One region of the Actinomadura sp. WAC 06369 genome, then DNA from elsewhere that is predicted to be linked to it. Evidence: riboswitches for the same ligand, from Rfam matches in the RefSeq annotation. Region 1 holds a riboswitch; the other holds the start of a gene.
What was found. A riboswitch is a leader RNA that binds a small molecule or an ion and turns the genes downstream of it on or off. The one in region 1 is predicted to bind glycine.
Positions count from the first base shown of each region.

Region 2: linked by a shared signal. The riboswitch ahead of gcvP (aminomethyl-transferring glycine dehydrogenase) and the one ahead of gcvT (glycine cleavage system aminomethyltransferase GcvT) in region 1 are both predicted to bind glycine.

Region 1 is NZ_QHJN01000114.1:19,285-24,076, reverse strand. It holds gene DMH08_RS26940 (PLP-dependent cysteine synthase family protein) at 1-537, shown strand, start outside; gene DMH08_RS26935 (M50 family metallopeptidase) at 530-1,828, opposite strand; glycine riboswitch at 2,121-2,216, shown strand; glycine riboswitch at 2,221-2,309, shown strand; gene gcvT (glycine cleavage system aminomethyltransferase GcvT) at 2,384-3,493, shown strand; gene gcvH (glycine cleavage system protein GcvH) at 3,510-3,914, shown strand; gene glyA (serine hydroxymethyltransferase) at 3,917-4,792, shown strand, end outside.
Region 2 is NZ_QHJN01000017.1:54,079-58,870, reverse strand. It holds gene gcvP (aminomethyl-transferring glycine dehydrogenase) at 1-1,941, opposite strand, end outside; glycine riboswitch at 2,004-2,116, opposite strand; glycine riboswitch at 2,117-2,211, opposite strand; gene DMH08_RS07525 (lysylphosphatidylglycerol synthase transmembrane domain-containing protein) at 2,531-4,792, shown strand, end outside.

The DNA of each region.
Region 1 (4,792 bases):
GCCGGGACGGGCGGGACGTCCGCGACGATCGGCCGCTACGTCCGGTTTCGGCGGTTCCAGACGCGGCTCGCGGTGGTCGATCCGGAGGGTTCGGCGTTCTACGGCTCGTTCGAGGACCACGACCCGGGGCGGACGGCATCCGGTTCGCGCATCGAGGGCATCGGGCGCCCGCGCGTCGAGCCGTCCTTCCTGCCGACGGTGATCGACCGGATGATCCGGGTGCCGGACGCGGCGTCGATCGCGGCGATGCGGTGGACGAGCGCGGTCGGCGGGCGCAGCGTGGGCGGGTCGACGGGCACGAACATGTGGGGCGTGGCGCGGCTGGTCACCGAGATGCGGGCGCGCGGGGAGCGCGGCAGCGTCGTGACGCTGATCTGCGACGGCGGCGAGCGGTACGCGGGGACGTACGGGTCGGACACCTGGCTGCGCACGCAGGGGCTCGACATCGCGCCGTACCTGGTGGCGCTCGAGCGGTTCCTGGAGACCGGCGACCTGCCGGACGTCGGACCGGACGCGCCGGGCGGCGGCGTCACATGAGCCGGATCGGGTTCACCAGGTCGGCGTAGATCAGCAGGCCGCCCATGACGATCAGCACGATCGCCATCGCGTACGTGACGGGCAGCGCCTTGGCGACGTCCACGTAGCCGGGGTCGGGCCTGCGGAAGACCTTCGCGAAGAACTTCTTGAGCGCCTCCAGCAGGGCGCCGGCGATGTGGCCGCCGTCCAGCGGGAGCAGCGGGACGAGGTTGAACAGCCCGACCGCGAGGTTCAGCGAGCCGAGCAGCATGACGAAGTAGGAGACCTTCTCCTGTCCGGTGAGCGCGTCGGACGCGGCGATCTCGCCGCCGAACCGGCTGACCCCGACGACGCCGACCGGACCGTTCGGGTCGCGCTCCTCGCCGCCGAACGCCGCCTCCCACACGCCGACCATCTTCTGCGGCATGTTGAGCAGCGCCTCGACGGTGCGGCCGGTGAGGTCGGCCATGTGTTCGGCGACGGCGCCGGGCCCCTGGCGTTCGAGCTCGCGGGTGGGGGTGATGCCGAGGAACCCGACGGTGACGACCTTGTCCGGGTCGTCCAGGCTGGCCAGCTCGTTGCGCGCGATCGGGACGCTCACCTGCCGCGTCCGCCCGTCGCGCTCGATCGTCATCGGGACGGTCTTGTTCGCCGAGTCGCGGATCAGGAGCTGGAGCTGCTCGTAGTCCTCGATGCGGGTGCCGCCGAACGAGACGACGCGGTCGCCGGACTGGAGCCCGGCCTGCCGCGCCGGGGTGGGCGTGGCGCCCGCGGGGCAGGTGTCGACGTTCGCGGCCTGGCTCGCGGGGATGATGCAGTCGGAGACCTGGTTGATGACGGGCTTGCTCACGTACGTGCCGAGGCCCATGATCAGGATGCCGAAGAACACCACCGCGAGCAGCAGGTTCATCGCGGGGCCGCCGAACATGATCAGCAGCTTCTGCCACCAGGGCTTGGCGTAGAAGACGCGGTTCTCGTCACCGGGCCGGACCTCTTCGAGGGCCGCGCCGCGCGCCGACTCGATCAGCCCCTGCCACGGGCCGGTGCTGATCTGCCGGATCTCGCCGGGCTTGTCGCCTTTGCGGGGCGGCAGCATGCCGATCATCCGGATGTAGCCGCCGAGCGGGATCCATTTGATCCCGTACTCGGTCTCGCCCTTGTGCCGCGACCACAGCGTGGGGCCGAAGCCGACCATGAACTGGGTCGTGCGCACCTTGAACAGCTTGGCGAAGGAGAAGTGCCCCAGTTCGTGCAGCGCGATGGACGCCATCAGGCCGAAGAAAAGGATGAGTACGCCGGCCAGCCAGCCCATGCGTCACGCCCCTCCGGTCGTCCGAGCCCCGCCCGGCGGGGTGATCTCCGTGAACCAACTCAGCGTACGTCATGCGGCGGGCCGTCCGGATGCCCCGGGAATCGCCCATTCCGAAGGTCATTTTGCGTATGACGCCCAAATATGGACGAGCCGGTTGGCGAAGCCGCCGATATCCGCGCGCCCCCGGTGGCGCGCGTGATGGCGCGGCCCCGTCCGTCCGCCGGGCCCGTCCGCCGGACGCGGCGGGGCTGGTCGGTCCGGCGACGCCGCTGCTAGCCTGACGCGAAGCCGTTGATCCCGTGCGGGAGAGTCCCCGGCAGCCGGCCCGGGACGCCGAAGGAGCAAATCCTCCCCGGAACCTCTCAGGCCCACGGACCGCACGGACCAGGCGACCTCTGGAAAGCGGGGACCCCGGTCCCCCGCCGAAGGTGAAAGCCCGCCGTCCGCCGCGGGTGAAGCTCTCAGGCGCCGATGACAGAGGGGGAGGCACCGAGCCGCCCGGTGCGCGAGTGGGACGATGGACCACGTCGCGCCCGTGACGAAGGAGCCGAACCCATGTCCGCCGATCCGAACGCGAAGACTCCGAGCGCGAAGACGACGCCGCTGCACGACGTCCACACGGACCTCGGCGCGCACCTCGTCGACTTCGCCGGGTACCTGATGCCGCTGCGCTACGCGAGCGAGACGGCCGAGCACCGCGCCGTCCGCACCGGCGCGGGGCTGTTCGACCTGTCCCACATGGGGGAGATCTTCCTCTCCGGGCCGGGCGCCGGGGAGGCGCTCGACCACGCGCTCGTCGGCAACCTGTCGCCGATGAAGGTCGGCAAGGCCCGCTACACGATGATCTGCGCCCCCGACGGCGGCGTGCTCGACGACCTGATCGTGTACCGGCTCGCGGACGAGACGTGGATGGTGGTCGCGAACGCCGCGAACGCGGACGTCGTCCACGACGCCCTCGCCGAGCGGGCGCGCGGGTTCGACGCGGCCGTCGAGGACCGCTCGGCCGCCTACGGGCTCGTCGCGCTGCAGGGCCCGAACGCGCAGGAGACCCTCGCGCGCTTCACCGGCGCCCCGCTCGACGGCCTCGCGTACTACTCCGTGCTCGCCGACCGGGTCGCCGGCATCGACGTGCTCGTCGCCCGCACCGGCTACACCGGCGAGGACGGCTTCGAGCTGTTTGTCGACGCGGGCGACGCCGTCCGGCTGTGGCGGGAGCTCGCGGCCGCGGACGGCGTCGTCCCGTGCGGCCTCGCGGCCCGCGACAGCCTCCGGCTGGAGGCGGGGATGCCGCTGTACGGCAACGAGCTGACGGCCGAGACCACCCCGTTCGAAGCCGGGCTGGGCCGTGTCGTCAAACTGGACAAGCCCGTCGACTTCGTCGGGAAGTCCGCCCTGGCGGCGCAGGCGCAGACCCCCGCGGGCCGTAGGCTCGTGGGACTGGTGGCGCGGGGGCGTCGCGCGCCCCGCAAGGGGTATGCGGTCGTCACGTCCGACGGCGCTCCGTGCGGCGTCGTGACGAGCGGCGCGCCGTCGCCCACACTGGGCAAGCCGATCGCCATGGCGTACCTCGACACCGGTGTCGAGGAGTCCGGGCTGGCCGTGGACGTCCGCGGCCGGGCCGAACCGGTCGACGTGGTCGCCCTGCCGTTCTACAAGCGTTCCTGAAAGAGAGAGCAACAACGTGAGCGTTCCGGAGCAGCTCCGCTACAGCGAAGAGCACGAGTGGGTGGCAGGTCTCGACGACAGCGGGCAGGCGCCCGAGGACGGCATCGTCACGGTCGGGATCACGGCCCACGCCGCCGAGGCCCTCGGGGAGATCGTCTACCTCGAGCTGCAGCCGTCCGAGGGCGACACCGTCGAGGCGGGCGAGCCCTGCGGCGAGGTGGAGTCGACCAAGTCGGTCAGCGACCTGTACTCCCCGGTCACCGGCGAGATCACCGCGATCAACACCGGCGTCGCGGACGAGCCCAGCGTGATCAACGACGACCCGTACGGGGAGGGCTGGATCTTCAAGGTGCGCATCTCCGAGGCGCCCGGCGACCTGCTCGACGCGGCCGCCTACGGCAAGCTCATCGAGGAGGCGTGAGCGTGTCCTCCTCCCTGTACGCCTCGCTGGCCGAGGCCGACCCGCAGGTCGCCGAGGCCGTCGGCGCCGAGCTGCGGCGCCAGCAGTCGACGCTGGAGATGATCGCGTCGGAGAACTTCGCGCCGACGTCGGTGCTGGAGGCGCAGGGCTCGGTCCTGACGAACAAGTACGCCGAGGGCTACCCGGGCCGCCGCTACTACGGCGGCTGCGAGTACGTGGACGTCACCGAGCAGCTCGCGATCGACCGCGCCACGGAGCTGTTCGGCGCCGAGCACGCGAACGTCCAGCCGCACAGCGGCGCGCAGGCCAACACGGCCGTGTACTTCGCGCTGCTGCAGCACGGCGACACGATCCTCGGGCTGGACCTCGCGCACGGCGGGCACCTCACCCACGGGATGCGGCTGAACTACTCCGGCAAGGTGCTGAACGTGGTGCCCTACCACGTGCGCGCGGAGGACGGCCGGGTCGACATGGACGAGGTCGCCGCGCTCGCGGCCGAGCACCGGCCGAAGATGATCGTGGCCGGCTGGTCGGCGTACCCGCGGCAGCTCGACTTCGCGGCGTTCCGGGAGATCGCCGACTCGGTCGGGGCGCTGCTCATGGTCGACATGGCGCACTTCGCGGGGCTCGTCGCGGCGGGCCTGCACCCCTCGCCCGTCCCGCACGCGGACATCGTCACCACGACGACGCACAAGACGCTGGGCGGGCCGCGCGGCGGGCTGATCCTGTCCCGCGAGGAGTACGGCAAGAAGATCAACTCGGCGGTGTTCCCGGGCATGCAGGGCGGGCCGCTGGAGCACGTGATCGCCGCGAAGGCGGTGGCGCTGAAGATCGCCGGGTCGGACGAGTTCCGCGCGCGGCAGTCGCGCACCGTCGAG
Region 2 (4,792 bases), on a different contig from region 1:
GGCGAGCCGGTCGCCGTGCTTCTCGATCTTGGCGTGCAGGTCGTCCAGGGCGACGTTGCCGCCCTCGTCGCACTTCACGACGACGACGCGCATCCCCGCCATGACGGCGCTCGCGGCGTTGGTGCCGTGCGCGGACGACGGGATCAGGCAGACGTCGCGGTGCCGCTCGCCGCGCGACGCGTGGTAGCCGCGGATGGCGAGCAGCCCGGCCAGCTCGCCCTGCGACCCGGCGTTCGGCTGCACCGACACCTTCGCGTAGCCGGTGATCTCGGCGAGGTTCGCCTCCAGCTCCCCGATCAGCTCGACGTACCCGGCGGCCTGGTCCAGCGGCGCGAACGGGTGGACGTTCGCGAACTCCGGCCAGGTGATCGGCTCCATCTCGGCGGTCGCGTTCAGCTTCATCGTGCAGGAGCCGAGCGGGATCATCGACCGGTCGAGGGCGATGTCCTTGTCCTGGAGGCGGCGCAGGTAGCGCAGCATCGCGGTCTCGGAGCGGTGCGCGTGGAAGACGGGGTGCGTCAGGTAGGGGCTCTCCCGCCGCAGCCCGTCGGGGAGCGCCTCGGCGGCGCCGTCCGCGTCCCCGGCGGCGCCCGCGTCGACGCCGAACGCCTCGAGGACGGCGGCGACGTGCTCGGGCAGCGTCGTCTCGTCGCACGCGACGCCGACGCGGTCGGGTCCGTCCTGCCGCAGGTTGACGCCGCGCCCGCGGGCGGCGGCGACGACCTCGGCGGCGCGGCCGGGGACGCGGGCGAGGACGGTGTCGAAGAACGCGCCGTGCACGACCTCGACGCCGCCGCGGCGGAGCCCGTCGGCGAGCTCGGCGGCCCGGCGGTGCGCGCGCTGCGCGATCGCGGCGAGCCCCTCGGGGCCGTGGTAGACGGCGTACATGCTCGCCATCACCGCGAGGAGCACCTGGGCGGTGCAGATGTTGCTGGTGGCCTTCTCGCGGCGGATGTGCTGCTCGCGGGTCTGCAGGGCGAGCCGGTAGGCGGGCGACCCGTCGGCGTCGACGGACACGCCGACGAGCCGTCCGGGCAGCTGCCGCCGCAGGTCGTCGGCGACCGCCATGTACCCGGCGTGCGGGCCGCCGAAGCCGTACGGGACGCCGAACCGCTGCGCGGACCCGACCGCGATGTCGGCGCCCGACTCCCCCGGCGGGCGCAGCAGCGTCAGCGCGAGCAGGTCGGCGGCGACGACGACCGTCGCGCCCCGCTCGCGGGCCCGCGCGGACAGCGGCGCCAGGTCGCGGACGGCACCGGACGCGCCCGGGTACTGCAGCAGCACGCCGAAGAAGTCGCCGTCGGGCAGCCCGCCGGACACGTCGGCGACCACCACCTCGATCCCGAGCGGGACGGCGCGGGTGCGGACGACCTCGATCGTCTGCGGGAGCGCGTCGGCGTCCACGAGGAACCGCCCGGGCTCCTTGCGCCGGGACGCGCGGTGCGCGAGCGCCATCGCCTCGGCGGCGGCCGTGCCCTCGTCCAGCATGGAGGCGTTCGCGACCGGCAGCCCGGTCAGGTCGGCGACGACGGTCTGGAAGTTCAGCAGCGCCTCCAGGCGGCCCTGCGAGATCTCCGGCTGGTACGGGGTGTAGGCGGTGTACCAGCCGGGGTTCTCCAGAATGTTCCGCATGATCACGCCCGGCGTGGTCGTCCCGTGGTAGCCGAGGCCGATCATGGAGGTGAGGACGGTGTTGCGGGCGGCGAGCTCGCGGAGCCGGTCGAGCGCGGCGGTCTCGCTCAGCGCGGGCGGCAGGTCCAGCGGGCGGCCGGTGCGGATCGCGGCGGGGACCGCCTCGTCGATCAGCGCCTCCGCGCCCGAGTAGCCGATCGCGGCCAGCATCCGGTCGCGGTCGGCCTGGGAGGGCCCGATGTGCCGGTCGGCGAACGCGGCGCGGGGATGCTGCGGCGCGGCCACGGGGGCGAAGAACTGGGCGGTCATGGAGGAGCCTCCTGGCAGCTGCGGTCGCTCAGGTCCACCGACGGCGCGCGGGCCGACGGCCGGTCTCCCCCTCTGTCATCGGCACCTGAGAGCTTCACCCGCGCGCGCGGGGTTTCCCCTTCGGTGAGCCGCCGTTCCCGTTCCGCCGGGATCGACGCCTGCTTTCCAGAGGTGCCTCGCCCGAGCGGTCCTTTTGCCTGAGAGGTTCCGGGGAGGTTGCCCCTTCGGCGCCCCACGCCGGCTGCGTGAGGTCTCTCCCGCACAGGGTCGACGGCATGTCCGGGACAAACCCTACCCAACCGCGGCGGCCCGCGATCGTCCCGGTGCCGGAACGGGATCTCCACCGCCGTGACCTCGGCGCCGGTGCCGTACCGGCGAGTACCCCGGACAGTACGATATGACCGCCCCGCCGGGCACGCGGCGGGACGGACGACGAGGGGCGACGGGTGGACGGAGCGACGGCCGGACGGGGGTCCGCCGCTCGACCGAGCGCGGCCGGTTCTGGGACGCTGATCACCGGAACACTGAGCACCGGAACGCTGATCGCCGGAACGCCGATCAGCACGCCGGACGGCCGGAGCGGGGACGGGTGACGCGGACGCACGACGAGGCGGTGCGCCCGAGGCGGGGCGCGTCCGCGGGCGTGCCCGTCGACGAGCCCGCGCAGCCGGACCGCATCCGCCGCCCGTCCGACGCGATCCGGTTCGGCGTCTCCTGCGCGGGGCTGGCCGCGGTCATGCTGCTGGTGTCGTTCGCGCAGCAGACCACGCACGGCATCCAGACCGACATCGCCGAGGGCACCGCCCACGCGCCCCAGCTGCTGCTGGCGCTGGCCACCCTGGCGTCGAGCTTCGGCGTGCTGGCCGTGCCGATCGCGTTCGCCGTCGAGCGGCTGTTCCACAAGGACGGCATGCGGGTCGCCATCGCGCTGCTCGCCGCGATGATCGCGCTCGCCGTCACCATCACCCTGGACGACCTGGTCGTGCAGGCCGCGCCCGGCGGCGTGCTCGACTCGCTGATCTGGGGCGGCACCGACACGGCCCCCGTGCACACCGACATCGCCCCGGTGATCGCGTTCGTCAGCGTGGTCGGGATGGCCGGGCGGATCCGCTGGCAGACGGCCACCTGGTCCATGATCGGGCTGGCCGCGCTGACCGGCCTGACCGCCGCCTACGCGTCGGTGTCGGCGCTCGCGGCGACGTACTTCCTCGGCCGCGCGATCGGGCACGGCACCCTGTACGCGGTCGGCACCCCGAACCCGCGCCCGACGGGCATGACGGTGGTGACGGCGCTGGAGCGGCTGGGGCTGTGCCCGCGGCGGGCGGCGCGGCTCGACGATCCCGCGGACGGCGGCGAGGAGGCGCGCCGCTACGGCGTCCTGCTGGCCTCCTCCCCCGCCGGGGCCGACCCGGTCCCGGCGTCCGGCGGGGGCACCGGGGCCTGGCATCTGGAGCTGCGGGTCCTGGACCGCGACCAGCAGACCGCCGGGCTGCCGTACCGGCTGTGGCGGATGCTGCGGCTGCGGCGCACCACGACCGGGCGGACGCTGCGGTCGCTGCGCCGGTCGCTGGAGCAGGAGTCGCTCACCGCGTACGCCGCCGCCGCGGCGGGCGCCCGCACCCCGCGCCTGGTCGGCACGCTCGAGGTGGGGACGCAGGCGGCGCTGCTCGCGTACGAGCACGTGCCGGGGCGGCGGCTGCGCGACGTCCCCGCGGAGGAGGTCACCGACGAGCTGCTGACGGACGTGTGGCGGCAGTTCGGGCTGCTGCAGAAGGGCCGGCTGGCGCACCGCCGCCTGGAGGAGGACGCGGTCCTGGTCGGCGACGACGGCGCCGCCCACCTCGTCGACCTGTGGTCCGGGGAGATCGCGGCGGGCGACCTGGCGCTGCGGCTCGACCTCGCGCAGCTGCTCACGACCCTGGCGCTGCGGGTCGGCCCGGAGCGCGCCGTGCGGACGGCGGTGCCGGTGCTGGGCGAGGAGGCGCTGGCGGCGGCGGTGCCGATGCTGCAGCGGGTGGCGCTGTCCCGGGCGACGCGGCAGGCGGTGCGGCGGGACCGGGAGCTGCTGCCGCGCATCCGGGAGGAGATCGCCCGGCTGAAGCCCGAGTCGGAGGCCGCGCCCGTCCGGCTGGAGCGGTTCCGGCCGCGAACGATCTTCAGCATGGTGGCGCTGTCGATCGCCGCCTACATCGTGATCCCGCAGTTCGGCAGCGTCGACCTGATGCAGCTGGTCGCGAAGGCGACCTGGTGGTGGGCGGGGGTGGCGCTCGGCGGGGCGGCGCTGACCTACCTGGCGGCGGCGTTCATGCTGATGGGCTTCGTCCCCGAACGGCTCCCCCTGTGGCGGACGGTGCTGGTGCAGGTCGCCGCGTCGTTCGTGAAGCTGGTGGCGCCGGCGGCGGTCGGCGGCGTCGCGGTCAACACCCGGTACCTGCAGCGGTCGGGCGTCCGGCCGGGCCCGGCGGTGGCGAGCGTCGGCGCGTCCCAGCTCGTCGGGCTGGTGGTGCACGTCCTGCTGCTGGTGCTGTTCGGCTTCCTGACCGGGTCGACGGGCACGGCGACGAAGGACCTGGCGCCGTCCCGCACCGTCGTGGTCGCGGTGCTGCTGATCGGGCTGGTCGCGGGGCTGGCGATGACGATCCCGCGGGTGCGGCGGGTGGTCACCGGCCGGCTGCGCAGCATGTTCTCGGGCGTGGTGCCGCGGCTGGTGGACGTCCTGCAGTCGCCGCGGAAGCTGTTCACCGGGATCGGCGGCTCGCTGCTGCTGACGGTGGGCTTCGTGCTGTGCCTGGACGCCTCGATCCGCGCGTTCGGCGGTTCGCTGCCGTGGACGACGGTGGTGGTGGTGTTC